DNA from 3 places in the Lactobacillus sp. XV31L genome. Region 3 is predicted to be linked to each of the others. Evidence: predicted binding sites of a transcription regulator. Region 3 holds the regulator's gene; each other region holds the start of a gene.
What was found. Region 3 encodes LexA, which represses DNA repair genes until DNA is damaged. Its sites were predicted from a motif close to CNAACANNTGTTNG; they were not measured.
Positions count from the first base shown of each region.

Region 1 (10,234 bases), on a different contig from region 3:
GTACAGCTGACGATATCTTGCATCACCCGGCAAACGACTTTGTTAAGAGCCTAATCGGCGAAGAGCGCCTATCTGAGGCAAGATACGATACGGTTAAGGTTAAAAATGTGATGTCAACTGCTCCAGTTAAGATTAATTTGGGAGCGTCTTTGACTGAAGCTTTGACCATGATGAAAGAACACCACGTTGACACCTTACTGGTTGTTGATGACGATAACCACTTAAAGGGCTACATCTCGATTGATGATTTGCAACGCAAGTACCTGAAGTCGCGCAGTGTTAGCGATATTCTCATTACCAACTTTGCTGCAGTAGCTCCTGATGAGTACTTACGCGATAATTTTCGCCGCATTTTAAGTCGGACTGGCCAGTATGTTCCAGTGGTTGATGGTGATCAGCACCTAGTGGGAATTGTGACTAGGTCCAGCTTAGTAAATGTGGTATATGAAAAAATATGGGGCGATAAAAGCTCTGCAAGTGACCATTCACAAAAAGAGGCGAACTAAAATGTCAGTCTTTTTAGCTCAGCATGGTTCAGAATTGATTGTCAAAACTTGGCAGCAAATATACATTGCAGCCATTTCTTTGGCTTTAGGCATTATTGTTGCTATTCCGCTCAGCATTGTTTTACTAAAGTTTCCGCGAACGGCTAAGGTGGTAATTGCCATCGCCAGCATGTTGCAAACTATTCCAGCTCTTGCACTTTTAGCAATAATGATTCCCTTTTTTGGGGTTGGTCAAATACCAGCTATTATTGCACTTTTCTTGTATAGCCTAATGCCAATACTGCGCAACACCTATGTTGGCTTGACTGGTGTTAATCCTGATACGATTGATTCGGCTCGCGGACTTGGCATGACCAATATGCAGTTGATTATGCAAGTTGATATCCCACTAGCAATGCCTGTTATTATGGCTGGTATTCGGCTGTCAGCGATTTATGTTATCGCCTGGGCAACTTTAGCCTCTTACGTGGGAGCAGGCGGCTTGGGCGATTTTATCTTTAATGGCCTCAGCTTGTACCAGCCTGACTTGATCTTGGGTGGAACGATTCCAGTAATCATCCTGGCGTTGTTAGTAGACTACCTGTTAGGTAAACTTGAGCGCAAGATTACGCCAAAGGGGCTATAAGGGGATTATATGATGAGAAAACACTTAAAAAAGTTGTTATTATTGTTCCTGGTCTTCTTGGTTATGGGAGTCACAAGTGCATGTGGCTTGCCCGGATTAGCAGATACTCAGGGAAGTAGTGAGAATATCCGCATAACAGCCCTAACAACTACGGAATCGCAAATTGTTGCCAATATTATTGCCCAGTTGATTGAACATGAAACACCTTACCAGGCATCGATTATCAACAACTTGGGTTCAGCGCCTATGCAGCACCAAGCCTTGCTTCGTCATGATGCTGATATTCAGGCTGCTGCTTATGATGGCGGAGAACTGACAGCCAACTTGCTGCTAGCACCGATTAAAGACTCCCAAAAAGCCAATGACACAGTTCGTCGCGAAGTTAAAAAGCGCTGGGATCAAACCTACTTGCCTACTTATGGCTTTGCGAACAACTATGCCTTCATGGTGGGTAAAAAAGACCAGCAAAAATATCATTTATATAAGATTTCTGACTTGAAAAAGGTAAAGGACAAGTTTTCTTTTGGAGTCGCATCTGAATGGGTTAATGCTCCAGGAGTGGGCTACCCAGCCTTTCAGTCGGCATATGGGATGACTTTTACCAAGGCGCACCCCATGAACATTGGGTTAGTTTACTCCGCCTTAAAGAGCGGGAAAATGAATGTCATTTTGGGCTATTCAACTGATGGTCGAATTGACAGTTACAAGTTGCAGCTGCTTAAAGACGACAAGCACTTTTTCCCACCGTATAACTGTGGCATGTTGATCAATAACTACTTGCTGCGTGAGCATCCCGAGCTTAAACCGCTGTTGCAGCGCTTGGTTGGCAATATTAGCGTGCATGACATTCGTAAAATGAACTTTCAAGTTGATGACAAGCTGCTGGAACCAGCAACAGTTGCACACCAATTTTTGGAGCAGCATAATTACTTTAAGGGGGAAAAATAATGGCAAACTTATCTTTATGGCGGCAGTTTATCTATTATTACCAGCATAATGGCTCTTATGTTTTAGAACAGTTTAACCGTACCTTCTTGATTTCAATTTATGGGGTTCTGATTGCTGCAATCATAGGCATTCCAATTGGTATTTTTATTTCCCGTAATGCTCACTTAGGCGATTTTGTAGTAGAAATTGCCAACTTTATCCAAACTATTCCCTCGCTTGCCTTACTATCAATTATCATGATTGGACTGGGTCTTGGCGTTATGACCGTTATTGTGACCGTAACGCTATATTCCCTGCTGCCGATTATCAAGAATACTTATACAGGTATGCGCAACGTTGACAAGGATGTCATTGATTCCGGCAAGGGGATGGGCATGACCAAGTTGCAGATACTGTACATGGTTCGTCTGCCTCTATCCATGTCTGTAATTATTGCAGGGCTAAAAAATGCACTAGTGATTGCGATTGGCATCACCTCTATTGGCTCGTTTGTGGGAGCTGGTGGACTGGGCGATATTATTATTCGTGGCACTAATGCCACGAATGGCAGTGCGATTATTTTAGCAGGGGCTCTACCAACAGCTTTGATGGCGATCTTTGCTGATCTCTTCTTGAACTTTGTGCAAAAGTGGCTGCAGCCAAGAGGGCTGAGAAAGTAATTTTAAAGTAAAAGGGGCTTTTTTGCGTAATTAATAATACAGGTTAAGAAATTGAAACGTTTGTTCGCTTTTTCTTGCAAATAGCAATTGAATCAAAGTATAATTAATGAGTATTAATTAACGATTATTAGAGGAGGAAAAAAAGTCTTGGCCAAAGATGAAAAGAAGGCTGCATTAGACGCGGCACTGAAGAAGATTGAGAAGAATTTTGGCAAGGGTGCCGTTATGCGCATGGGCGATAAGGCAAATACCAAGATCTCAACTATCCCGTCAGGTTCACTTGCACTAGATGCCGCACTTGGTGTGGGTGGCTACCCCCGCGGAAGAATAGTTGAAATTTACGGGCCGGAATCTTCCGGTAAGACTACAGTTGCACTCCATGCGGTAGCTGAAGTCCAAAAACGGGGCGGCACAGCGGCTTATATTGACGCTGAAAACGCAATGGACCCGGCTTATGCTGAAGCCTTGGGCGTTGACGTTGATTCCCTTATTCTGTCGCAGCCTAACACAGGGGAAGAGGGCCTCCAGATTGCTGATACCTTGATTACTAGTGGGGCAATTGATATTTTAATTGTCGATTCAGTTGCGGCCTTAGTCCCACAGGCTGAAATCGATGGTGAAATGGGTGACAGTCACGTGGGCCTGCAAGCACGGTTAATGAGCCAGGCACTGCGCAAGCTATCTGGTAATATCAATAAGACTAAAACAATTGCGATTTTCATTAACCAAATTCGTGAAAAAGTTGGTATTATGTTTGGTAACCCAGAGACTACGCCAGGTGGACGTGCGCTTAAGTTCTATGCCACTGTCCGTCTTGAGATTAGAAGGGCAGAAAAGATCAAGCAGACTGGTGGCGAAATTACTGGCAATCGCGTTAAGATCAAGGTGGTCAAGAACAAGGTTGCCCCGCCATTCAAAGTTGCAGAAGTTGACATGATGTACGGCAAAGGGATTTCTCAAAGCGGCGAGCTGCTCGATATGGCTGCTGAAAAGGGCATTGTTGACAAGGCAGGTTCCTGGTACTCATATAATGATGAACGAATCGGCCAGGGCCGCGAAAATGCGAAGAAGTACCTGGAAGAGCATCCAGACATTTATGAGGACGTCGAACAGCAAGTTCGTCATGCTTTTGGCATTGATGAAGATGCAATTGCTGATCGGGAAGACCCAGAAAAGGTAAAGGAAAAGAAGGCGCAAGCAGCCAAGTCCGTAGAAAAGGGGGCTTCTGACAAAAAGGAAGCCAATAACAAAAGCAATTAAAGTTGAAGAAATTAACCTTGACCTGTAAAGTGGTCAAGGTTTTTTGCTATTAATTGACATAATCCCCACGTTTCTTTATCATTAGTATTGTGTAAATAATCTTAAAAACAAAAAAAGGCGATAGTAATCATGACAAATAAAATTTTGATTCCCGTCGCGATTGCTATAATTTCAATTTTATTGGGCATAGGTATTGGATACATTATCCGCAAGGATATATGGGAAAAGAAGGCGCGAAATGCGCAAAACGATGCCAACCATATTTTAACCGAAGCAAAAGCACAGCTAGCTGCAGCCAAGGCCGAAGTTAAGGCTGAAAAGCAGGCAGCTGAGCAGAGTGCGCAAAACGTAAAGAAAGAAAAAATTCTTGAAGCTCAAGAAAAAATTCAGGACTACCGGCAAAAAGTTGAGGATGAGTTAAACGTCAAACGTGATGCCATTGCACGCGACGACAACCGCTTAAAGCAGCGTGAAGATACACTTGATCACAAGAACGCTTTGCTGGTAGAGCATGAAAGTGAACTAACCAAGAAGGAGGACCAATTAAAGCAGGAACATTCTGAACTTAAGCAAAAGATTCAGGAGGCAAATGATTTAGTTGACCAAAGTCAGCAAAAACTCTATGAAGTTGCCCAGTTAGACCAGGAGCAGGCTAAAAAGCTGGTCTTGACCCAGTTGTCTGAGAGCTTATTCAAGGAGCGGGCTGAAATGATTAGAAGCAGCAATGAAGAAGTTCAAGCTAAAGCTGATCATTATGCTCGCAAGGTGATTATTGATGCGATTCAAAGCAGTTCTGCAGATACAGTTGCTGAGACCACCGTTTCAGTAGTCGACCTTCCCAACGAAGAGATGAAGGGCCGAATCATCGGACGTGAAGGCCGTAACATTCGGTCCTTTGAAGCCCTCACTGGCGTTGATTTAATCATTGACGATACACCTAAGGTAGTTACCCTTAGTGGTTTTGATGCGATTAGACGTGAGATTGCTAAACGGGCAATGGAGCGTTTAATTAAAGATGGCCGGATTCATCCAGCCCGCATTGAAGAAATGGTTGATAAGGCACGCAAGGAAGTCAACGATGATATTTACGAAGCTGGTGAAAGCGCCTTAATGGAACTTGGGATTCACAGGATGAACCCTGAGCTGGTTAAGGTCTTGGGCAGACTCAAATATCGGACTTCTTATGGACAAAATGTCTTGGGACATTCGATTGAAGTTGCCAAATTAGCTGGCACAATGGCAGCTGAGCTCGGTTTAAATGAAAAATTAGCGGTTCGCGCGGGATTATTACACGATATTGGAAAAGCCATCGATCATGATATTGAAGGTTCACACGTTGAAATTGGCGTGGAATTAACCAGAAAGCACCATGAATCAGATGTAGTTGTTAACGCAATTGCGGCACACCACGGGGATGTACCGAAGTTATCGTTTATTGCTGAACTGGTCGTTGCGGCAGATACAATTTCATCTGCTCGGCCAGGAGCAAGAAGTGAAAGTTTGGAAAACTATATTAGACGGTTAACTGAGCTGGAACAAATTGCCAAGCGGCATGATGGAGTCAAGCAAGCATATGCCATCCAGGCTGGACGTGAAGTCCGAGTCATGGTAGAACCAGAAAAGATTTCAGATGATCGCATAACTGTTTTGGCCCGAGATATTCGTAATCAAGTTGAAAAGGAATTGGATTACCCAGGTAATATCAAAATTACTGTCATTCGGGAAAAAAGAGTAGTTGCAGTTGCAAAATAGCCAAAAAGGTTGAATTTCTTAATTCAACCTTTTTATTTAAGGTAAAAAAGATAATTTGCCCATGCTCTGCAAGTTGCCTGGTAATTATCAATTAATCACCACTGCTGGTCTGTGAATGAATTTGTGCATTTTTGCCCAACCCTGTATAATTAGGACAAGTAATTTATGAAAGTAGCCCACTATGTTTAAAATTATTGTTGAATTATTCTTTCTAGTGATTATTCAAGCTGCAATTACACCTTTTATTAGGCGTTTGGCCTTTGTTTTGGGGGCAGTCGACAATCCGAATAAGCGTCGTATTAATACTAAGCCCATGCCCACTTTAGGCGGATTAGGCATTTTTGTTACTTTTAATATCGGCGTTTTCGTCCTCTTGCGGGAACAATTTCCCACTCATGAGGCTTTTAGCGTTCTTTTAGCTTCTAGTGTAATAATCTTAACTGGCATCATTGATGACATTTTAGAGCTTAAGCCGCGCCAAAAAATGTTTGGTATTCTTGTTGGAGCTCTAGTCATCTACTTTTTGGGTGGGATTAAGATGAATGTGCTTAACCTGCCCTTTGTCAATAAGCAGATAGACCTGGGCTGGTGGAGTCTGCCAATCACCATTTTTTGGATTTTGGCCTTAACCAATGCAGTTGACTTAATTGATGGACTCGATGGTCTGGCTGATGGCGTATCGATGATTTCTCTGATTACGATGGGCATTGTAGGATACTTTTTCTTGCATACAGGTCAGTTGTATATTCCAATTAGTTGTTTTATGTTGGCAGCCTGTTTGCTTGGTTTCTTACCTTATAATTTCCACCCAGCAAAAATGTTCCTAGGTGATACTGGAGCCCTTTATATAGGGTTTATGATTGCTATTTTTTCACTCAAGGGTCTTAAAAACGTCACATTCATTTCATTATTAGTACCAGTCACGATCTTGGGTGTGCCAATCACAGATACCATCTATGCAATGATTCGACGTAAGCTCAATAACCGACCTGTTTCTGAAGCTGACAAGCACCACCTCCACCACCAACTGATGAAAATGGGCTTGACGCACCGCCAGTCGGTTTTGGCAATTTATGCACTTTCACTGATCTTTTCGTTTATCTCTTTGCTGTTTTTGCTTTCGCCGGTATGGGGAATGTGGCTGTTGATTGCTGGTTTAGTGCTTGCACTGGAACTCTTCGTTGAGTCAATTGGCTTGTTAGGGGAGAAATATAAACCACTTCTGCGCTTGACCGAAAAAATGATTAATGCGCGCAGCAAAAATGATCCAACAGTTCAGGTTTGGCATCTGGGTCAAGAAAAGCCAGACCAGTTAAAGAAAAAAACTAAAAAAGATTTTGATAAATAAATTTAGTATAGGAAAAGGCTGATGATTTTGCTTTTTAAAGCATTAAGTATCAGCCTTTTTCGATATGGATTTTTATTGCTCATGGTAGTTGGTTTTGCTGATAGGCAACTCATTATAGCGTTTTTGCCCGAGAGTAAATTCAACTTTGCCAGCCAAAAGGTTGGTCAGCTCATGTTCAACTTTTTGTTGAGTTTTTTCTTCAGTATAGATATGGATAGTCACATCAACACCATAATCAATCTTTGCGATAAAGATTTGCTCTTGTCTGAGAAAGTGTTCAACTTCGTCTAAGCGCTTGTATGCTATGTGAAAGCTGCATTCTTGTTGCAGAACCCGTTTAACGACGCCAATTGCTTCGACGCCCTTAGTGACACTATTAGAATATGCACGAATCAATCCGCCTGCGCCGAGTTTGATGCCACCAAAGTAGCGTGTGACGATAACTGTCACATTTTTTAATTTCATCAGCTGCAGTGCCTTAAGTTCAGGTACGCCCGCGGTACCTGATGGTTCGCCATTGTCGCTTGCCTTGACGTGCTCATCATTCAGACCAATTGTGTAAGCATAAGTATTATGACTTGCATCGCGGTACTTTTTGTTAATTGCAGCAATTGCTTGCTCAGCTTCTAAAATGGTAGTAGTGCGCACAAGGGTCGCAATAAAGCGACTCTTTTTGATGATGAGTTCATGACTGCCGTTTTCTTTAATTGTTAAGTAATCTTGCGTATTTAACAAAAATCTGCCTCCTTTTTGCGTAATTACTAGTGGAGAGTGAAAAATGGAAAATTTATCACATTTGGCTGGTCGCCAGTGGATTAGCAATCAAGAGGATTTTAGCACAAGAGCGGGGTTAACCAAAATCAATGCGATTATCAATAATCATTGCAGCCGTTGTGGTGCTAGTGTTGCAGCAAAGTTACCAAATGGAAAAAGCTATTGCAGGGCCTGTATCGGAATTGGCCGGATAGTTGAGGGCGACTTTTTGGTCCGCAATGATGGGACCGTCTCCTTTCCCCACCTTAAAAACGGAGTGTTGACCTGGCAAGGCAAGTTGACTAACCGGCAGGAAGCAATTGCCACTAGTCTCGTTAAAAACTGGGACAATAAGCAAAGTACACTAGTTCATGCGGTCACTGGTGCCGGTAAGACGGAAATGCTCTTTCCCGTGCTGGCAGCATCTTTATCCCGTGGTGGCCGCTGCTGTATCGCCACGCCCCGAATTGATGTGGTTAATGAACTGTATCCACGCGTTCAAGAAGCCTTTAGCAGTTTGACCATCGGCAAGTACCATGGACGGGAATACAAGGAACCTGGACTTGAGCAATTAACTATTTGTACAACTCACCAGTTGCTCAAATTCTATCGGGCTTTTGACTTACTTGTGATTGATGAGGCTGACGCCTTTCCTTATGATGGCGACTTGCAGCTTCACTTTGGTGCCCGTAATGCAGTAAAAACTACTGGCATGCGCATTTATTTGACTGCAACGCCAACTGAGAACCTGCTAAAGGAGGCCCAGAAGGGTAAAATACAGGTCTTGCAGCTTAATCGCCGCTTTCATGGTGGTCGCTTGCCCCAACCCAAAGAGCGCTTTTTCCTGCGTCCTTTTTTGCAAAAGGGTCAAATTAATGTACGCTTGTTAAAAGAAATCATCGCTGTCATTCAGGCAGGTCATCCCTTGCTGGTATTTGTTCCGCGAATTGACCAGATCCCGCTTTACTTGACCGCTTTAAAACAAGAAAAAGAGCTGCAAGGCGTCGCAATTGCTGGAGTTCATGCCAAAGATCCCCAAAGGTTGGAAAAAGTAACCCAATTTCGTACAGGAAAGCTGCAGTTGCTAGTTACGACAACTATCTTAGAACGTGGTGTCACCTTTAAACACGTGTGGGTTATTATCGTCCAAGCAGATGACCAGATCTATACTGCATCAAGTCTTGTTCAAATTGCGGGACGCGTTGGTCGTGCACCGGATGATCAAAGGGGTCTAGTTTTATTTTGTTACCGCAAGTACACAAATAGTATTCGGCAGGCGATGCGGCAGATTAGGATGATGAATAGATGAGTGACTGTCTACTGTGCGGGCAAACCTTTGTCCCGCAGACCTCGTTTTTACGCCTTTTCTCTTGGCAAAAAGGTCGTCCCTCATGCTTGTGTCACCACTGCCTAGCCCAGTTTCAACGCTTGTCCCAAGTCAGATGTCAGGTCTGTTCTGGTCCACTTGGCCAAGGCCAAAAAAAGATCTGCACCGACTGCATGAGGTGGCAGCGCATTTACGGTGCCAATTTACTGTATAACAGTGCAATCTACCAGTATAACGCAGTCTTTCATGATCTGATGGTCAATTATAAACGCTATGGTGACTATGTTTTATGCCATGTTCTCCAAGAATTGTCCTATCGCGAACTAGAAAAGACTAAAGCAGATTATTATGTGCCTGTACCGACCTCGCCTGAACATGTTGCCAGGCGACAATTTGATACGATTGCGGCTATTTATGGTGACTTGGTAAATTTAAGCCCAATCTTGGGTAAAAAAACCGGGTCAAGTGCACAGGGTGAAAAAAGCAGAAATGATCGCTTGCAAAGCAAACAGAGTTTTTTTGTTAAAGAAAACCTTAATTTTGATCTAAATAATCGCAAGGTTTTACTCTTAGACGATATTTATACTACAGGGCGCACGCTGTACCACGCACGAGATGCGCTCTTGGCGGTTTTTCCTAAAGCCCAAGTAATGAGTTTCTCCATTTGCAGGTAGGATAAATCCTTGTTCAGTGCTTTTAAGTTTTGCTATAATATAAGTAACAAAAGCTGCACAAGCAGTTGAAAGGAGAGTCTCATATGTTAAAGTATAATGTTCGTGGTGAAAATATTGAGGTAACTGATGCTTTAAGGAGTTACGTTGAAAAGCGCCTAAAGAAATTGGAAAAATATTTCGAACTGAACCAAGATATGCTTGCTCACGTTAACTTGAAGGTATATCGTGACCACACGGCCAAGGTTGAGGTTACCATTCCACTGCCATACTTGGTATTGAGAGCTGAAGAGACAACTGATGACATGTATCGCAGCATCGACTTTGTTTCCGAAAAGTTGGAAAGACAGATTAGGAAGTACAAGACGCGCGTCAACCGGAAGAG
Region 1 covers NZ_JBWXGC010000004.1:18,778-29,011, reverse strand. The annotation lists gene AC2JF7_RS03550 (betaine/proline/choline family ABC transporter ATP-binding protein) at 1-506, shown strand, start outside; gene AC2JF7_RS03545 (ABC transporter permease) at 508-1,131, shown strand; gene AC2JF7_RS03540 (osmoprotectant ABC transporter substrate-binding protein) at 1,144-2,079, shown strand; gene AC2JF7_RS03535 (ABC transporter permease) at 2,079-2,738, shown strand; gene recA (recombinase RecA) at 2,886-3,998, shown strand; gene rny (ribonuclease Y) at 4,128-5,750, shown strand; gene AC2JF7_RS03520 (glycosyltransferase family 4 protein) at 5,932-7,098, shown strand; gene AC2JF7_RS03515 (YigZ family protein) at 7,171-7,833, opposite strand; gene AC2JF7_RS03510 (helicase-related protein) at 7,877-9,160, shown strand; gene AC2JF7_RS03505 (ComF family protein) at 9,157-9,852, shown strand; gene hpf (ribosome hibernation-promoting factor, HPF/YfiA family) at 9,936-10,234, shown strand, end outside.
Region 1: the regulator LexA is predicted to act here: its motif matches at 2,792-2,805, upstream of recA (recombinase RecA).

Region 2 (10,234 bases), on a different contig from region 3:
AACAAGTAAGCTTTCCCGTGCTTGTCATAAAAGACCAGCAATATCTGCACAATGAGCAAAAAGTTTTTGATCATCCCCAAGACGTAGTCGACTACCTCAAAAAACAACGCCAGAGTGGGGACTTTTCTCCTGCACGCTACCATTTGACTGAAGACCTGTCTTCCTGGAATGAAGTTATTGTTAACATAATTCGCGACCATGCTGGCAACATTGTCTTAGCCAATGTGGTTGACACAATCGAGCCGGTTGCAGTAAATTCTGGCGATTCAGCTGCCGTAATTCCGGCATTAACACTTAATAATGACCAGGTTCAGACAATTTGTGGAATTGCGAAACAGGTCACATCCAGCTTAAAAACAGTGGGGATTTTGAATATTCATTTTGCTGTTAAGCATCAAGGCACCAAGTTTGCAGCAAAAATCTTGACCATCCAACCCCGCCTGACCCGCAGTGCAATCTGGGCCCAAAGGATTGGGCTGTATAGTGCTGGATACGTAGTCTGCAAGGTAGCAATTGGCTATCGTCTAGATGAAATTACAGACCCAATGTCAGGACTATCGGCGGCAATTGAACCCACCTTTGATAAAGTGGCAATTAGGATGCCTTTTTGGTCCCTTATTCAATCTGGCAGCAACCACTATTGCCTTAGCAACAGAATGCAGGCCAGTGGGGAAGCAATTGGGGTTGGGCGCAATTTTGAAGCGGCCTTTTTAAAAGGACTCACTTCGACTCTGAATATCAAGATGGCCTTGGATGCGCTCAGCCAAGAAGAAGCCAAGACCAAAGAAGAAATTCGTTCTGATCTGGTTCATCCCGATGAATTGCATTTGCTCAAGCTTCTGGCAGCCATTTCAAAGGGCTTTTCTTACCATGAATTGCAGCAATTAATCCATATCAGTCCTGTCTATTACCAAAAACTTGAACACATTGTCCATATTGGCCAACATCTGAATACAGGTGAAGTGACCAGCAGTTTATTGCTGGAAGCTAAGACACGTGGCTTCAGCAATCTGTTGATTTCTAACTTGACCCAAATGGATGACGCCACACTGCAAAAATGCCTTGATAAAATTCATTATCAGCCGGCTTATTTGCAGATTGACGGTACAGCAGGGACCATTAATCCGCCAGTGCATGCATATTATTCGGCTGCCAATGTCCAAGACGAATCAGTCCGACTGAGCAGCGATAAAAAGGTGCTTGTTATTGGCATGTTGCCGCTCCAAGTTTCGGTGACTAATGAGTTTGATTACATGATTAGTCACGCAATTAATACTTTACATAATAATAATTATGCCACTGTATTACTGTCGAATAATGATGAATCTGTATCAACCAGTTACTGGCAACCCGACAAGGTTTATTTTGAACCAATTACACTTGAAAATATTTTAGCTATTGCTGAAAAAGAGGGTATCAAGGATGTGCTGCTTCAGTTTTCGGGCAAGGCAAACAACGCCTTGAGTAAGAAACTGGTTGAAAATGGTCTCAGCGTGTTTGGCAACCAGGGAAACAACCCCAAGGTTAAAATTGACCAGGCACTAACAAGTCCAATCGGTTCACTAAAGCAAAATCCGCTTTTGACAACCGTTGACAGTCAAGAAATCGCCCCCTTTGTCAAGGACCATGGCTTCCCAATTTTAATTGGCGGTTTTAACAACCAGGGCGTCAAGCAAAAGTCGGCTGTCGTGTACGACCAGCCGGCTCTTGAAAAGTATTTGGAAGAAAACCAATTATCCAAAATTTCTCTGTCGCACTTCATTGAGGGCAATAAGTACGAAATTACTGCAATTTCGGACGGGGAAAACGTTGCAGTGCCCGGAATTATTGAGCATCTTGAACAAACAGGTTCTCATGCCTCCGATTCAATTGCTGTTTTTAAACCGCAAAACCTGTCAAAAGCTGGCAGTAAGCTTCTTACCGAATACACAATTGACCTGATCAAGCGGGTCAAAATGCGGGGAATCTATACGCTTCACTTTTTAATCGTCGACAAGAATATTTACCTTCTTCAAATTAAGCCATATGCTGGACACAATGTTGCATTCTTGTCCAAAGCGATGGACAAGGATATTACTAAGTGCGCAACAGAAGTTTTAATGGGCCATACTCTAGCAGAACTCGGTTATAAAACTGGACTGTGGCAATCTAGTGGTTTTATTTATGTCAAAATGCCGGTCTTTTCGTATGTTAACTATAACAGCGACAATACCTTTGACTCCAAGATGAAGTCTTCTGGGTCGGTTATGGGACGAGACACAGAACTTGCTAAGGCCTTATTCAAGGGTTATGAAGCTAGCGGCCTGATTGTCCCCAGCTTTGGTACAATCTTCATTTCCGTGCGCGATGATGACAAAAAACGTGCAACCGAGCTGGCACAACGTTTCTCCCGGCTTGGATTTAAGATTATTGCAACCGAGGGAACAGCCAATGTCTTGGCTGAAGCTGGAATTACCACTGGAGTCGTCACCAAAGTCCACACTGAGTCCAGCAACTTGCTGGAAAAAATTCGCCAGCGCAAGATTGCTATGGTCATCAACATTACCAACCTGTCAGATACAGCCAGTGGGGACGCAATCAGGATTAGAGATGATGCTTTGAACGTCCACATCCCAGTCTTTTCAAGCATAGAAACAACAGAACTGATTCTGGAAGTTTTGGAGTCCTTGTCCTTAACCACCCAGCCAGTTTAAAGTTCGGCTTGATTGCCAAAAGCAACTTGCAAAAAGAACCCAGTCCACAATTGATGTGGACCGGGTTCTTTTGATTTGCAGGAAAAGCTTAATCCAAGTTCGGCCTATTTTACCTGCTTGCTTAAAACGCGCTCTTTTTCCGGTGTGACTTCAATGGAATTTTGTCCGGTATAGATCACAAATCCTGGTTTAGCACCACCAGGTTTTTTGACGCGCTTGTCTTGAATATAGTCAACTTGTACATGGGCAGAATGCTTAGCCTTTGAAAAATAGGCGGCAATCTCAGCTGTTTCAGCAATATCTTCTGCTGTTGGCTGGGCATCCTGCAAAATGACGTGGGAACCAGGGATATTCTTGACGTGGAACCAAATGTCATTTTTATTTGCCTTTTTAAGTGTCAGCCAGTCGTTTTGGTAATTATTCTTGCCAACCAGGACGGTCTTACCTGAAGTTAAACGGAATTTGTTCAAATTATGCTCAGTAATTTTTTTACGGCGCTTTTGTGGTCGCTTCAAGTAGCCTTGACTGACCAATTCATCATTGATCTGATCAATATCTTGGGGATCAGCATTGTCAATTGCCGTTTGGATAGAATCAAAGTAGTCCAGATTGGCTTGCGCAATTTGAATTTGTTCTTTAACGTGTTTGATGGAATCACGCAATTTTTTGTACTTGGTAAAATACTTTTGCCCGTTACGAGCAGGGGAGAGGGCCGAATCAAGCTTTATCGTAATTAACTTGTTGTCATCATAATAATTAGGCAATTTGACTTCCGTCATCCCAGGCTTGACTTGGGCCAAGTTAGCATTGAGAATCTCACCGCAAATGCGGTACTTTTCAGAATTTTCGGCTTGGTCAAGCTGCTTCTGGAGCTTGACGACTTTTCTGGTCAGCTTTTTTTGTTCATTTTTAACTATACGCTCAATTGAGCTTGCCTTTTGCTTAACCCAATCATGCTTAGATTGGTCCAGAAAAAATTGTTCTAGGGCATGATTCAAGTCAGGATCTGAACTTTCCTTAATTAGGTCCAAGTGGTAGGGCAGATAAGGAAAAATTTTGCGCTTGTCAGTTGGTGTTTTTAAAATAAATGCACCTTTTTTATTAAACTGATTCATGAAGGTAGTGAATGAAGTAAAAGAATAGTCGTCTTTCAAGTAACCAGTGAGTTCTTCACGGTCATCCCGATCAAGCCCGCTCACTTCTTTAGCCAACTCAGCCGGACTGCAAGTCTGTCTTTTTTGAACAAATTCTTCTTGCGTCAAGTCAAAACCATTGATCCCAGGCGTAAGTGGCGGCAGTATATATTTGGCCTTAGGCAAAAGGAGACGGACGCGATTTTCTTCTGGGTTAATACGCTTGAGCAAGTCAATAATGTGCCCACTATTTTTGTTATACAAAATCACATTGCTGTGACGCCCCATTAGTTCCACCGATAAAACCAGTTGCACTTGGTCGCCTAGTTCATTGCGGTTGCTGAAATAAAAATTAATGATACGATCAACGCCCACTTGCTTAACAGCCTGCAAGATCGACCCTTCTAAGTACTTGCGCAAAACCATCACAAAAGTTGGAGCCTTGTCAGGATTGCTGATTGCTTGCTTAGTCAAATACAGCTTAGGTGACTGCGGATTGGCAGAAATAAGCAGCTGATGATTTTTGCGCTCCTTCCTAAAAGTCAATACTAAATCATAGTCAAAGGGTTGGTAAATCTTCGCCAAGCGACTATCTACTACCATTGGCTCAATACTATTTAACAGGCTTTGAATAAATAATCCATCAAATGCCATAAAAAATCACCTCAATTAATACAGTCTATTATAACAATTATTTGCAGCTACGGGCTACTCAACGACAAAATAAGCTAATCTGAAAATAAGGTACTCGCATTAATATAGTAATGATATTGATTTTAGCAAGAAATTATTAGCAAAAGCTGGTATACTAGTGATATAAATTAATGCTTATCGATGCAGTCTATTATAATTTTAAGCTAATAAGCAAATTATGGGGCAAACTTTTTGTTTCACAGTTGAGCAAGAAAAGGTAGTTAAATGAAGATTTTATCTTTTAGCGTAATTGCAGAAAATATTAAGAAAGAAATCAACCATATATGTGGACTTAACATGTCGCAGACGAGGATTTTGCTGTATTTTTATCACTCTAAAAATGCAGCCCTCAAGATGGGGGATTTAGCTGTTAACCTGAAAATATCTTTGTCTACCCTTAGTAGGCAGCTTCAGCAAGATAAGACCCGTCAGTTAGTCAAGATCATTCGCTCTGAAACTGATTCCAGCAAGACGGTCCTTTTAAGCGACGAAGGGCTTAAAAAAGCTGCTGAATTAAAAGGGGCTTTGAACAGTATTGAAGAAAAAATGGAAAAAGGGTTTACCAGGCAGGAAATCAGTAACTTCAACTATGTATTAGACCAGCTAAAGCAACGGATTAAAGACTAAAAATTCAATAGCGGCAACAGTCGAATCAGTAGTTCTTTTATGCTATAATTTTCTATATTGCACGTATAAGAGCGAAAGGTTAATTGAATGAAAATTGCATTAGTTACTGATAGTACTAGCGTTATAAGTGAACAAGAGGCCAAGGAAAACAACATCATTGTGGTTCCTATCCCTGTGATCATTGGTAAGCAGGAATACTTGGAAGGCGTCAATATCACTTCCGACCAGCTATTTGAGTTGCAGCGACAAGGGGCTGAATTTCCTAAGACTTCCCAACCAAATATGGGTGACATGATTAATCTTTTTGATAAGCTGCACCAAGAAGATTATGAGGCAATTATTGCCATCACTTTGTCTAGTGGGATCTCAGGTTTCTACCAAACTTTATGCAATATTGCGCAAAATAACCCCAAGTACAATTTGCATCCGATTGACTCCAAGATGACTGTCCGCTTGCAGGGCAACCTAGTTCTTGCTGCGGCCCGAATGATTAAAAATGGGGTTGAATTGGAAACAATTCTTGAACGTCTGGACCAAATTCGGTCAACCATTGATGAAATATTTGTTGTTAACGACTTGAACAACTTGAGCCGTGGCGGTCGGCTCAGCAACGCTGGTGCCTTTATCGGCTCGATGCTCAACATTAAGCCACTATTAACATTTAAAGATGGCGATATCGTTGCCTTTGATAAAATTAGATCAATGAAAAGAGCCTTTGCAAAAATCAAAGAGCTTACTTTGAAGAAGATTGACGAACTTCCATATAAGGATAAGATCAAGCTTTTTATTATTGATTCTAACGACAGCAGCCAAGCTGAGGAAGCTGAGGCCTTTTTGCAGGAGAATTTTCCGCAGCAGAATATCTCTGTGACCAAGTTCACACCTGTAATTGCTACCCACTTAGGGGAGAAATCCCTTGCGATTGGGTGGATGATCGACATCGATAAAATTGACCTTTCATAACTTCTAGAAAAGGAAGGCTCAAAATGAAAGAATTGGATCAATTTGCTCAGTGGGCATTTGAATTACAAAGCTTGGCCCAAGATGGGCTGGAATATGGCCATGACCGCTTTGACCGCGAACGCTATCAACGAATCAGGGAAATTGCTACTAGTATGATGGCTGCTAAGACCGGTTTGCCAACTGAGCAAGTGCGGGAACTTTTTAGCAGCGAGGACGGTTACCAAACTCCTAAATTAGGAACACGTGCTGCCATATTTAATGAGGAAAAGATCCTCTTGGTTCGCGAAACCACTGACAAGTGCTGGTCATTGCCTGGTGGCTGGTGTGAGCCCAATATTTCCGTCAAAGACAACTGCATTAAAGAAGCCAAAGAAGAAGCAGGTAGAGATATTACGGTTGAACGCGTAATCGCAATCTGTAGCCACAATACTTTTATCCATAATCAGAAGCGGATAGAGCGTGCGATCAAAGTCTATAACGTCTTCTTTTTATGTCGTGAAAGCGGCGGTAAATTTATGCAAAATACAGAAACTGATGATTGCCGCTACTTCGACTTTGACCATCTGCCCCAGCTTTCTCTTCAGCGTAACAGCAAGGAAGAGATTAAAATGTGCTTTGATGCCCGAAATGATCCTGATTGGCAGACTAAGTTTGAATAAAACAAGGATATTATTTTAATAAAAAACACCGAACATAGTCCGGTGTTTTTTTCATTGATCATTTTCTGAGATTTCATTCAAGGCTGCACGTTGCTTGCTTTGGTCAACATGCGTATATAAGTCTGTTGCCGAGGTTCCTTTTTGACCAAGCTGCTGGGCAACCAACACCTGGTCCTTGGTCACTTCATAAAGTTCTGAAGCAAGTGTGTGACGCAACTTATGTGGGGTAAGAGGGTGACCAAATGCAGAGGAGTATTTATTGACCATTTTTTCAATTGCATTGCTGGTTATTCTTTTAGTCTGATTGTGCCACTTTGCAAGAAAAAAGGCCACTTCCTTTTTAGGGGGTAAATAGCGCTGTTGGCGCACTTTTTGGTAGTCCCACAAGTAGTCTAGGGTCCATTCAGCAATTGGCACGCTATCACGTTGTCCGCCTTTACGGGTCACATCCAGCACCGCCTTTTTTAAGTTGAGATCAGCAAGGTTAACTCCAGCACATTCAGAGACCCGAATGCCTGTACCTAGAATGAGGGCAATAATTGCCATATCACGTTCTTTGTTGATTTTAAAAGCAGGCAATGCATGCTTGTTGCAACGTTTTTCATAATCATTAGCAATAAAGTCTAAAAACTGGTATTTCAGCCTTCCAACATACATATGAGATTCTAGCACATGCGCACGGTAGTTGAGAGTTTTAGTATTGTTGAGCGAATCAATCTTCACCATCACGTTTCGCTCAAAGTAAGGCTGGCCATTATTATTATCGGCTGTGATTGTCAAAAATTTGAAAAGTGAGCGCAGAGCATTAATTGAGCGATTGATTGTTGTGGGTGAATTTAAATGGCCCTGTTGATTCTTAGTGTGACCTAGATAGTTGATGTAAAGCATAATATCATTGCGGTGCAAGTTGGCTAAAGTTGCAGTATCAATATGCCGGTTGTCCTTGGCAGCAGAAATAGACTCTTTACGCAACCAGTCAAAAAACCGCCTAATTTCAGTTAAATACTGGTAAGAACTTGTCAATGACAAGCTAGTGCCAAAGTTATATTCTTTAACAAAGTCAGGCATTTTACTTAATTCGTCTTCAATGAGGTCGAGATATTTTTTGGTTTCCAATATTTTGCTTCTCCTAGATAAGTATTTTGCTCCTTTAATTATAAAGCAAAAACAGAATGTATGTTTGGATTACCCACTCTCTCTTTCAAAGTGGGGAGGGGGGACATGGAAGAACAACTTATATTCAACTTTCAGCAATATAAGGTACAGGCTTAACAAAGGTAAACTACAAAAACTCCTAGGCAAAATTTAGCAAGTTTAAGCAAGTGCTGCCCAAACAATAATCAAGCAAGGCTTATTGGCAAAGGCAATCAAAAATAGCAAATGAATCCCAGTGCAGCAGTACTTTTACCTATCATTAAAATTATAGTTTTAATGATAGCAATTCAAAAAAGCAATTATCTAATCCGGTTTTTCAAGTATTGGTAATTTATCTGATCTACACCAAATCTTTACCCCTGATTCCACTTAAAATCTTAGCTTAAATCTGAAATTTAGTTCTTAGTGGAAAATTCATGCTCATTTAACCCAGCAATTGATCAGTTGCTTAACCAATTACAATTTAAAGCATCCTGGTGACCAATCTCAGCACACATTTTCTACTTGGACTTCAAAGTTTCTCTTTAGGCAAACAGGCAGAAGTTACAAGCAAGGCAAAGCTCATAATTAGATTCTGGGCTGCTTATTTTCAAGCCCAAGCATATTATTTTATTATTCAAGTACCGGGCTACCGAGCACTTGCTGACCTAATGAACTTATTATTCTTATACTTAACTTTACATAATATATATTATACGAAGTATGGCATTGAAACTTACTACTTGTCATAGAGTAAAAAGATCATCTTGCTTGCGACCTCTCACCCTTCCTACTTTATCGATTACCTTAAATTGCATAGTATTATATCGTAGATGGCAGCTAAAATAACAGTTTCGGTGTAATAAAATTAACTAGCAAATGAACAGAATTTTTCCGATGTGTAGTTATTTATTAAGCCTTTATAAAAAAGTTATGCTACTATAACCGTTATTTAAATTATATACTCAGCAATAATTCAAATAAAAACTTTTTTTAAAAGTAAATTTATGTATTGGCAATAATTTGTTAATTGGTCAATTAATGACATTTCTTATGTAATTGTAGCCGGTTAATATACATCTTAAGCAATATTTGCAAACTTTTATAATTTTATTTTAAGTTCAATTAATTTAGGCATTTTAGTTTTATTTTTTCACAATTTAGCTTACAATACTGTTCAGGGGTATATGTTTAAAACAATTCTTCTAATTTCTAACTTCTTTGAGATTTAGAAATTATTTGTTTTAGCTGTTATTTTATTGTTTGATAGTATAGTTGTTCCTTCAATTATGCTATCTACCAGTGTTATTATAGAAAGGTTTGAATTTATTCTATGAGTATAAATTTGGGAAAAGAGATATGCCGTCGTCGCCGTGAGCAGAAACTGACTCAGGAGGATCTTGCTGAGCTGAGCGATTTATCTGTGAATTTTATTTCACGTCTTGAGCGAACCAAGAATCAAAATATTAGCATCCAGAAACTTGATTCTATTGCCAGAGCTCTTAATACTACTACTCCGGATATCATTATGAACGCCTATCGCTTTAAAGAGGTTAAAGTTGATGATCGCCAAGATAATACACCTGTATTTATCAAGAAGGTTGTTAATGAATTAAGGAAAATGCCGTCAGATAAAGCTGAACGCGTATGTAAGTCCTTCATCATACTGACAAAAGAAATCAACAAAGATTAGTTGCAAGTAAAAACACGAGCTAGCTTCATTGGCTAACTCGTGTTTTTATTTATTCAATTAATTAAATGCTTGAGTGAGTTGTGGCACCACTTGCTTCTTGCGTGAAACTACACCTGGCAGGCTAATTTCTTCATCTTTTACCTTGCCAAAGGCTTCTTCAAACCCAGCTTGTGCTTCACTTGAGCCCGCTACTAGCGCGGTAGAATCTGAATCTAACACATTAGTAATGAGCAACATAAACAGGTCATATTTTTCCGACACGCAGGCGGCTTTCATGACCTTTAAGAAGGCTTCTTTGCGTTCTAAGGCCTCTGGTAGGTCAACCACATTAATCTGGGCTATACGGGCCTTTTTACCGTTTAAATCAAAGCTTTTGGCATCGAGATCAATTAGTTCTTCTTCTGACTTGCTTGCAATGTTGGTACCGGCCTTTAATTCTTCTAGACCATACTTTTGGTAGTCAACGCCAGCAAGTTCTGCTAGTGCTTCAACAGCTTCCTTGTCTTTGGCTGTTGTAGTAGGCGACTTGAGTAACAGTGTATCTGAGATAATTGCTGAAAGCATGAGTCCGGCAATATTTTGCGGGATTTCAACGTTGAACCGTTTGTATAGCCCCCACATAATTGTACTCGTGCAGCC
Region 2 covers NZ_JBWXGC010000003.1:65,618-75,851, forward strand. The annotation lists gene carB (carbamoyl-phosphate synthase large subunit) at 1-2,693, shown strand, start outside; gene AC2JF7_RS02845 (Rqc2 family fibronectin-binding protein) at 2,798-4,480, opposite strand; gene AC2JF7_RS02850 (MarR family winged helix-turn-helix transcriptional regulator) at 4,745-5,146, shown strand; gene AC2JF7_RS02855 (DegV family protein) at 5,234-6,109, shown strand; gene AC2JF7_RS02860 (NUDIX hydrolase) at 6,133-6,768, shown strand; gene xerS (tyrosine recombinase XerS) at 6,820-7,884, opposite strand; gene AC2JF7_RS02870 (helix-turn-helix domain-containing protein) at 9,236-9,595, shown strand; gene AC2JF7_RS02875 (manganese-dependent inorganic pyrophosphatase) at 9,653-10,234, opposite strand, start outside.
Region 2: the regulator LexA is predicted to act here: its motif matches at 7,938-7,951, upstream of xerS (tyrosine recombinase XerS).

Region 3 (10,234 bases):
AAGGAAAACTTGGGCCAGTATTTTGACGATGTGGCCAAGTACCTCAAAAAAGATGGCGTAGCCTTGATTCATGGCATTACCCGCCAACAAGGCGGGGCCAGCAATGCCTGGCTCGACAAGTATATTTTCCCAGGTGGCTATGTTCCTGGTTTGAGTGAAAACGTCCAGCACATTATTTCGAGCAACCTCCAAATCGATGATGTTGAGATGCTAAGGCGCCACTACCAGCGAACGCTTGAGATTTGGGACAAAAACTTTAACAAGCAGCGAGAAACAATTGAAAGCAAGATGGGCGGACGTTTTGTCAGGATGTGGGACTTATACCTGCAGGCCTGTGCTGCTTCTTTTGAGTCAGGCAACATTGATGTAGTCCAGTACCTTTTGAGCAAGGGACCATCCGGCAAGAACTTGCCAATGACGAGAAATTATATGGTTACCAAGTAACAAAACAAAAAGCATGGCTTAAAGCCATGCTTTTTTGTTAGTCCAATTTTCTATTCTTCTTTAAAGATCTTGCCTGGGTTAAGGACATAGTGCGGATCGAATAGCTTCTTAACTTCTCTTAGCAATTCAGTGTAGTCGTGCCCATAGAAGTCCTCATAGTAGTTTGCACGAGCATAACCAATGCCATGTTCACCAGACATGTTGCCATCCAAAGACTTAGCCGTCTTGTATAATTCTGAAATAACAATATTGCTGATTTTTGCATACTCTTCATCAGTCATGTCATCTGAACACAGGTAAATGTGCAGGTTGCCATCGCCGGCGTGACCAAAGTTTGGAATGCGAATATTCAATTCAGCTTCAAGCTCCTCAATCCGGTCCAAAACTTCTGGAATATGGTTGATTGGCACACAGACATCGATTTCATCCATTTTCGGCGTAGATTGCTGGATTGCCAGCAATAATTCTTCACGACACTTCCACACCTTCTTGGCTTCTTCAGAATCTGCACTCATCACAATTGCGTCTCCTGCTTTAAAGCCCTTTGCCACTTCAAGTGTCCGGTCTAATTCAGCACGCCATTCGTCATCCGTGAACGAATCAATCCCAATAATGATAAAACCATCGCCTTGTTTAATCGGAAATTGATCATCAGCAAACTTTTCCCACAGGTCAATAACCTTACGCCCCATAAACTCTACTGTAGTCGGAACCACTCCTGAAGCCAAAATAGCAGGAACAGACCTGATAGCATCATTCAAAGTTGGGAAAGGAATGACGGCATTAATTGACTTGCGTGGTCTTGGGTAAAGCCGCAACGTAATTTCAGTAACAACTCCTAGCGTTCCTTCGGCGCCAATAACTAAATCCCTTAGGGAATAGCCTGAAGATGACTTGACAGCTTTTGAACCAAACTTGTACAACTTGCCGTCGGTCAAAACCACTTTCAACTCACGAATATGTTCCCGCGTAACACCATACTTGATGGCCTTCAAGCCACCAGCATTCGTGGAAACATTGCCGCCAATTGTGGCCCAGTGCATGGCTGGAGCCGGCATGTAAGCAAAAGGCTTGTCTTCTAAGTATGAATCAAGATCATTCAACCTCATTCCCGCCTGCACGGTCATGGTTAAACTGTCTGGATCATACTCTAAGACCTTGTTCATTTTGATCATATCAAGAGAAATACCACCTTCAACGGACAAGTTTGCCCCCATCAATCCAGTTGAGTTACCTCTTGGTACCAAGGGAATGTTGTGGTCACTTGCATACTTTACAACATGCATGACCTCCTCATTGTTAACCGGTTGAATGACCAAGTCAGGCATTGCTTTAATGGTCCTGAACTGGTCATGGTCCCAATGCTCGTTTGGCTTGGTAACAAAACGCTCTGGATCGGTAATGAATTTTTGTAAATTCTCCAAATCGGTTTGATTAATCTTATGGTATTCCATAATATTCTCCTTCTTAATTATCAAAATTCACAAGTCAATTAAAACTATATTCTTAATCTACTCCTTTATGTAACCGTTATCAATAATCTTTTAAAAAATATCTTTTTCACAAATAGCCACCTTATTTTTGACCATTTTGCAGTGAATATAAGTTGTAATAATAGCCCTTGTGCTCCAGCAATTGGGCATGCGTTCCCTGCTCAACAATGTGGCCATCATCCAAAACAATAATTTGGTCGGCATCGACAATCGTTGACAAACGGTGTGCAATCGCTAATGTAGTCCGGCCGCGACGTAAACTCTTTAATCCCTCTTGGATAAGCGTTTCAGTCTCAGTATCAACGTTTGCCGTGGCCTCATCCAAGACTAAAATCTTCGGATCAGTTACCAGCGTCCTGGCAAAGGAAATTAGTTGCCGCTGGCCCTGGCTAAATTCGCCTCCACCTTCACCTACTTTGGCATGATACTGGCCGGGCAGATTTTTGATAAAACTATCTGCCTGGACGGTTTTAGCGGCTTCTGCAATCTCTTCATCAGTAATATTCTCGTTGTATAGTCTGATATTAGAATTGATGTCGCCATAGAACATGAAGGGCTCCTGCAGAACTAGGCCCAACTTTTGGCGCAATTCGGCTTTGGGATATTTCTTAATGTCAACCCCATCAATCAGGACTTCACCCTGGTAAAATTCATAAAACCGCATCATCACGTTGATAATCGAACTCTTGCCCGATCCAGTATGACCAACTATCCCCAACGTTTCACCAGGATTAACAGTAAAGGAAATATCGTGGAGAATTTCATTTTTGCCGTCATAAGAAAAACTTACATGCTTAAATTCAATCTTACCCTGGCTGACTGTTAGTCCTTCCTGGGCATCCTGCTCAGGTTCATAGTCAGTATTGTCAAGTATGCGAAAGATACGCTTACCGGCAACGATACCGTCCTGGAAGAAGGTCATCTGGTCCATCATATTGGAAATAGGGTTGAAAAATTGGGAAATATACTGGGAAAATGCGTAAACCACTCCGGCCGGAACAAAAGTAGACCGCAAAGGAAAGCCGAAGTACATCAAGGTTAATGCCAATGCCAAAGAATATAAGAGGCTAGTTAACGGTGAAAGCAAGAGCGAGTTAAGATTAATCATATAAAACCGGGTCTTCATCAGGGCTGAATTTTCCTGCTCAAAGTTACCAGTCATGCGATCTTCCTGCTTGAATTGCTGGATCAATGAAACACCTTCAATGGATTCATTCAGGTTAGTGTTGATCCGACTGAGTCGTTCCCGGTAGCTACGGTAGAGCTTGGAGCTACGCTTAGAATATTCCCAAATAATAAACAAGAGCAGGGGCAAAAAGGCTAGCACAATGATTCCCGCCCAAAAGTTAGTCGAAAACATGGCTACCAAGGCTGAAATAATTGAGAAAAATGAAATGACTACACTGGACAAAACCGTCAAGAAATTGCTCAGGGTCATCGTGTCGTTGGTTACTCGGGACACAATCGAGCCTGCAGGTGTCTGGTCAAAGTAGCGCATCCCTAAGGTATGCAATTTTTGGTAAAGTTCCAAGCGCAATCCCTCTAGCGACTTTTCCGAACCTAGGGCGAAGAAATACTCATAGGTAAACTGAAGGATGCCCTTAATAACAGATCCTAAGGCATAGAGCAGACCAGCAAACAAGATTACTTGCGTGGTTACGTCAACCTTGACCAGGTAATTGTCCAAAAAGTACTGCAGACCATATGGCAAGAGCACGTTAATAACGCTGACCAAAAAAGCACCGATACCGGCAATAATCATCTCCCTTTTGAAGTGCAGCACAAAGCGCAGCAACCGCTTGAAGATACTGAATTGTTCCCTGACTGGTATTTCTTGCGCCCAAACAGACTGCTTAGTATTTTGTTCATCCATCTTATTCACCTACCTTTTCTTCGAGTTCTTGCCTCTGCCACATATCGGCATACCAGCCATTTTGGGCCAATAATTGCTCATGGGTGCCGCGTTCAACAATCTGGCCATCTTTGAGTACAAGTATCATGTCTGCTTTCATCACTGAAGTTAGTCTGTGTGTAGCAATCATTGTCGTTTTGCCTGCCCGTTCTCGCCGCAGCGACTTCAAAATAGCTTGCTCCGTTCTGGCATCAACTGCCGACAGGGCATCATCTAAGACCAGGATCTGACTCTGCTTGAGCAAAGCACGCGCAATTGACATGCGTTGCTTTTGGCCACCTGATAAAGAAACGCCATTTTCGCCTACCAAAGTGTTGTAGCCTCCAGGCATTTGCAGGATATCATTATGAAGATCGCTCTTTTTGGCAGCAGCAACAATTGCTTCTTCACTAGAATCAGCCTCAGAAAAAGCAATATTTTTCTGAATGCTGGTTGAGAACAGGTAATTGTCTTGGGGAACGTATGCTATCTGGCGCAATAAAACGTTAAGCGGAATTTTACGGATGTCATGCCCGTTTAGAGTAATTTGACCATTATATTGGTCAAATTCCCGCAGCAAAAGTTGAATAATCGTAGTTTTGCCTGCTCCCACCTTGCCAACTAATCCCAGTGTTTGGCCAGTTTTGAGGGTAAAATCAATATTGCGCAAGACAGGCAATTGGGGTTCATCAGGATAGGCAAAGGATTCAATTTGAAATTTCAAGTCGCCTGCAATGTCCTGTGCTCCGATTTGCAGGTCAGCATTTTGGTCGGTAATTGCCGGCGTCTCCTTGAGCAGCTTTTCGATTCGGTCGTAACTAGCGCTTCCACGCTCTAAAATATTAAAGAGGTAGCCAATGGCAAACATTGGCCAGACCATGTTGCCAATATAGGCAATAAAGGAGACCAACTGACCAATCGTCAAGGACTTGCTGCTGACAAGAATACCGCCATAGATTATCGTTATCGTATATGTTAAGCCAATAAGAAAACTGCCGAGCGGGTCAAACATTGAATCCCACTTGAAAACCCGCTTATTAATTTTAATCGTATCCACAATCATCCCATTAAAGGCCTGGGTATCTTCTCTGCCCTGACCAAAGGTTTTTAATACCTTGATTCCAGAAACCGACTCTTGCGTCTTGTTGTTAAGCCGCGAAAATGCCGCTTGCGACTGGTCGAAGGCATCATGGAGCTGGTCACCCAGTTTCCAAGCACCCCAGGCCAAAAAAGGCAGGGGTAAAAGGGCCACAATTGTTAGGCGCCAATCAACAAAAATAATCATCGCTACCATCGTTGACACGCTCATGATTAGCGAGTCAACTAAGGTTAAAACCCCTTCACCCGCAACTTCCTGAACAGCAGAAACATCGTTAGTGGCATGGGCCATTAAGTCTCCTGTTCTGTGACGCTGGTAGAAGGTGCGGTCCATTTCCATAAAATGAGCAAATAGTTTTGCTCGTAGCTGCAATTCCAATTCAGCTGCCCCACCCCAAATTTGCCTGCGCCAAAAATAACGGAAACCATAAAGCAGCAGAGCAGCTAGGACGATTGCCAGAATCAGTAACCCATATTTTTGCCAAGTGATGTGGTCCAACTCTAACTGGTCGGCCATTAAACCTAGAATACGCGGCGGAACCAGGTTAACCACAGAAGTCAGCGCCAAAAAGAAGATGCCGACCAAGTAACGTTTTTTCTCCTCTTTGAAGAACCATCCTAGTTTAAAAAATATTCTCATGTCCTTTATCTTTCGTATATAAAAAAGGCGGAGACAATCCTCCGTCTTTTACTTAATCCAGCAAGACCACTATTTTTGATGCTTCATCATGTTCATCACTTGGTTTACCTTCTTGGCTGAAGGTTTTTGCCCCATTTGTGACATCATAGCAACAATCATGTCTTCACTGATTGGTGGATTATCCTTAAAATACTTCTTCATATATGTCCTAGCACCATAAAATCCGCCTACTAAGCCTACTAACAGTGCTACTACAATTAAAAAGATTGCTAATCCCATATTCATAAAATGTTCACCTCAATTTGTCCAATAAATATATCTTACCTAAAAATTAAGTAAAATTAAAGGTTAATGTTAATCTTTTCTTAAACCCTTTTTGCGTTGAGCCTCTTTAGCCTTTTCTGATGTGACTTCTTTGCCATCTTTATCAACTAAAACTAGGTTTTCAACGTCTTGTTTAAAGCTAGCCCGGAAATTCTTAATGAACTCTTGGTGTAGTTTTTGGCGTTCATTTTCTTCTTCAGACGTCAGACCAGTAGTTTTTTTCTTATGATACAGTTCGTTGATTCGGTTAATCAGCTTTTTTTCTTTATCTTCAGTCATCATTTACACCTCTCATCCTAAAAAAGTCTACCCTATTTTGGGCAATAAAAAAAGTTTAATTTATTAGAACGTTTGTTTGTGTTTATGCGGATTATTTGCTAGAATAGGCGTAACAGTAGTTTACCGATAATATTATAAGGGAGTAAGATTATGACCAACAGTCAGGATAACAAGCAAGTACAAATTCTACGCTATATATATGATACTGTTCAAAAAAGAGGCTTCCCCCCTACAGTACGTGAAATCTGCCATGCCGTTAATTTATCTTCAACTTCCACAGTCCACGGCCACTTGTCGCGTCTGGAGCGCAAAGGACTTCTTATCAAGGATGCGACCAAGCCGCGCGCGCTTGAAGTAACTGAAGAAGGCAAGAAGGCAATTGGCGTTAAACCAACTGAAATCCCAGTTGTCGGGGTGGTTACTGCTGGTCAACCTATTCTTGCTGTTGAAGATATTGAAGACTACTTTCCCCTCCCACCTGATTTGGTCAATGATGCCGGCGACTTGTTCATGTTGCGGGTGCATGGCGAAAGCATGATCAATGCGGGGATTTTGAACGGCGATAGCGTGATCGTGCGCAAGCAGGCAAGTGCAACTAACGGCGAGATCGTGGTGGCCATGACTGATGAAAACGAGGCCACCGTCAAGCGCTTTTATAAGGAAAAGGACCACTTCCGTCTGCAGCCAGAAAACGATACAATGGCACCTATCATCTTGTCTAATGTCCATATTTTAGGCAAGGTAGTCGGACTCTACCGCAGTCGTATCATTTAGCTCACTGACAGTTATCACACGTAAGAAGCCTTCCCAGTTTTACTTAAATACTAGGAAGGTTTCTTTTTTGTAAATTTCGCAGCAACTGCTCTAGTTTATCCTGTCTTCCATTAGGATTTTGACTTTCTGACCGCGCTTGCTGCAGCCTTTTCCTAATTAATTGTAAATTCTCAACTCGCTGGTTTTCAGACCCACACGTCTGGTTGTAAACCTGCCTGATTAGCTGGACTCATTGATTTACTTGCTTGTCTTTGACTTGTATCCTATTCTGGCCTAACTGTTTTTTTAACTTTAAAGGCTGCTAGGGTCTTCTGCCAAGCGGAAGTCAGAACTTTCCACATTTAATATTGATTTGCCATTCACAAATTATTGACCACATTTTTAGAAAAAGAGACTGAATTATCAGTCTTTTTTATTTTGCTTGTGAAATTTCTGCCTGTTACACGCAAGTTTCATGGACCATAATTTTCACAAAGTCCAAGTTAAAGATCTTTCAGAATTTGACTAGCCAGCTTAAGAGCCTGTTCGTGTGCACCCCGGCCCCAGTCACGTTCAATGTGCTGGTCAAGGTCACTAAGCGAGTCTGCAGTGAAGAGAATTTGGGCAAAATAAACACCGCGAAATTGAGCACATGCTGCCATCGCTGCACATTCCATCTCTACACATGAAGCACCAAGGGCCTTAAACTGCTCAGCCTTCTTAGGCGTCTCCCGGAAGAAGCCGTCAGTCGTCCAAGTCGTTACCTCCTTGACCTTAAAATCGGACTGGACCATTAATTCTTCCACCCTACTTAAAAAGGATGAATGCAAGTCAACAAAGTTGCTGGGCGCAGCATAATGAAAGGAGGTGCCTTCATCGCGAATGGCTTTTGTTGGTACTAGAAAGTAGTTTTCAGGTAGGTCAATCAGTGAGCCAGCTGACCCAATGGCTAGAACTTGCTGCACGCCATAGCCAATTAGCCAGTCAAGCAACTGGGTTGCAGCTGCTGCACCTAATTTGGCCTGGCAGAGGGCAATTTTTTCGCCAGGGAGGTCAACTTCGTAGATTAAAGTATCGCCCTCAAAGCAGTCAAACCGCCCCGCAATCCGGTGGGGGTATTGTGACAAGAACTGAGCAATGGCATCACTAGTAAGGAAGGCAAAGAGCAATTTGGATTGAAAATGATAATGCAGTTCATCTTTTTCATGGGCTGGCTCAAGCACCGCCCGCCGACTGTTGTCAAAGTCCATTAAAAATAGTTCATCCATTTTTCTTTTCCTCCTTTAATATTTTGTTCTTAATTTTACCATAGACAAAAAAGAGAACCATCCTTTCACAAGGATGATTCTCTTTTGCGATAAATTAACGGCGCTTTTCAGCAATTCTAGCTGCCTTACCGTGACGTTCACGCAGGTAGTAAAGCTTAGCACGACGTACACGACCGTGACGCAGTACTTCTACTTTAGCAACGCGTGGGTCATTAACAGGGAAGGTACGCTCAACGCCAACACCAGAAGCCATCTTACGAACAGTGTAAGTTGCAGCAATTCCGGCACCCTTCTTCTTGATAACAACGCCTTCAAACATCTGAATACGTTCATGAGTTCCTTCAACAACGCGGACGTGAACACGGACAGTGTCACCAGCGCGGAAGTCAGGAATGTCATCACGCAATTGTTCTTTGGTCAATTCTTGAATTAATGGATCCATTGTTTTCTCCTTCTACGGCATTCATCAACGCTTTCTAGCGCCAGCGGAACACCCCTAACTATTAGTGTAAAAATTACACCTAAATTATTCTAGCAAACTAGCCACATGAAATCAAGCCTGGTCTTCTTCCTGCTTGATTTCTTCTAGCATGGCTTTTTCTTTGCCGGACAAGTTGTACTCTTCCAGCAAGTCAGGTCGGTGCAGGTAAGTCGCCCGCAATGCCTCCTTGTGACGCCAGTCAGCAATCTTTTGGTGGTTGCCCGACAAGAGCACTGCTGGCACCTTCATCCCATCAAAATCTTCTGGACGAGTGTACTGAGGGTATTCGAGCAAGCCGCGGGCAAAGCTCTCTTCAACTGGAGACGCTGCATTGCCTAAAATTCCAGGAATCAGCCGCACAGTCGCGTCAATCATGCTCATAGTTGGCAACTCGCCACCGGTCAATACATAGTCACCAATTGATACAACTTCATCGGCCAGGTCATAGACGCGCTGGTCAAAGCCTTCATAGTGGCCACAAATAAAAGTCAGGTTTTCTTCGTGGGACCACTTTTGAGCCATTTTTTGGTTAAAGGTCTGCCCCTGAGGCGCAGTGATAATTACTCTGCCCTTGCTTTTTACCGTATCAAGCGCTTTTTTAATAGGCATAATTTGCAAGACCATTCCGGCACCGCCTCCATACGGAGCATCATCTACGTGGTGGTGAACATCACTGGTGAAGTCGCGGAAGTTAACCAGGTTTAGCTGCCACTTCCCATCTTCTAGTCCACGCCCGAGCATTGAAGTTGTAAGCGGCGTAAACATGTCAGGAAAAAGCGTTAGGACGTTAATCTTCATCGCGCAGTCCCTCCAATAATTCGACGTAAACTTTCTTAGCACCCACGTCAACCTTTTTTACGACCGAATCAATGTAAGGAATGAGATAGGTCTTGCCAGATTCTTCAGTGACTTCCCAGACGTCATTAGCTCCTGGTGACTCAATATCTGTAATCTGGCCTAAAAGAGCTCCAGTCTGCTTGTCTACTACTGTGCATCCCAAAATATCGCGGTAGTAAAAGGCACCTTCCGGCAAATCATGTTGCTCTTCTTGGCTCACAACCAAGGTCTTGCCCCTTAGTTTTTCAGCAGCCGCAATATCAGTAATCTCAACAAACTGGACCAGCCAAAATTGCTTGAAAGGCCGGCTGCTGGCCACTGTCAAAACCATTTCCAGATTGTCTTTTAAGGTCAACTGGCTTCCGGGAGCAAAACGGCGGTCTGGAAAGTCAGTAATCACGTTGAGCTTGAGCTCGCCCTTAAGACCGTGAGTGGTCAATATTTGTGCAACATCATAAAATTGCATTTTTTCTCCTCACCAAGAAAGAAAAAAGCTTGAAGCAACTGGCTCCAAACTTTTAACTAACAAATTCATTATTTAGTGAACTTTGATTCATGCAGCTTCTTCATTAAGCCAGCACCGGACAGCAGTGACCTAACAGTGTCTGAAGGTTGTGCACCCTTCTTAAGCCATTCAAAAATCTTGTCTTCTTCAAGCTTCAATTCCTTAGGCTCTGAAACAGGATTATAGTAGCCTACTTCTTCGATGAAACGACCATCGCGTGG
Region 3 covers NZ_JBWXGC010000002.1:34,573-44,806, forward strand. The annotation lists gene AC2JF7_RS01745 (class I SAM-dependent methyltransferase) at 1-444, shown strand, start outside; gene AC2JF7_RS01750 (FAD-binding oxidoreductase) at 495-1,898, opposite strand; gene AC2JF7_RS01755 (ABC transporter ATP-binding protein) at 2,020-3,810, opposite strand; gene AC2JF7_RS01760 (ABC transporter ATP-binding protein) at 3,812-5,566, opposite strand; gene AC2JF7_RS01765 (YneF family protein) at 5,636-5,851, opposite strand; gene AC2JF7_RS01770 (DUF896 domain-containing protein) at 5,921-6,169, opposite strand; gene lexA (transcriptional repressor LexA) at 6,320-6,943, shown strand; gene AC2JF7_RS01780 (nucleoside phosphorylase) at 7,426-8,190, opposite strand; gene rplS (50S ribosomal protein L19) at 8,285-8,632, opposite strand; gene trmD (tRNA (guanosine(37)-N1)-methyltransferase TrmD) at 8,744-9,469, opposite strand; gene rimM (ribosome maturation factor RimM) at 9,459-9,974, opposite strand; gene rpsP (30S ribosomal protein S16) at 10,043-10,234, opposite strand, start outside.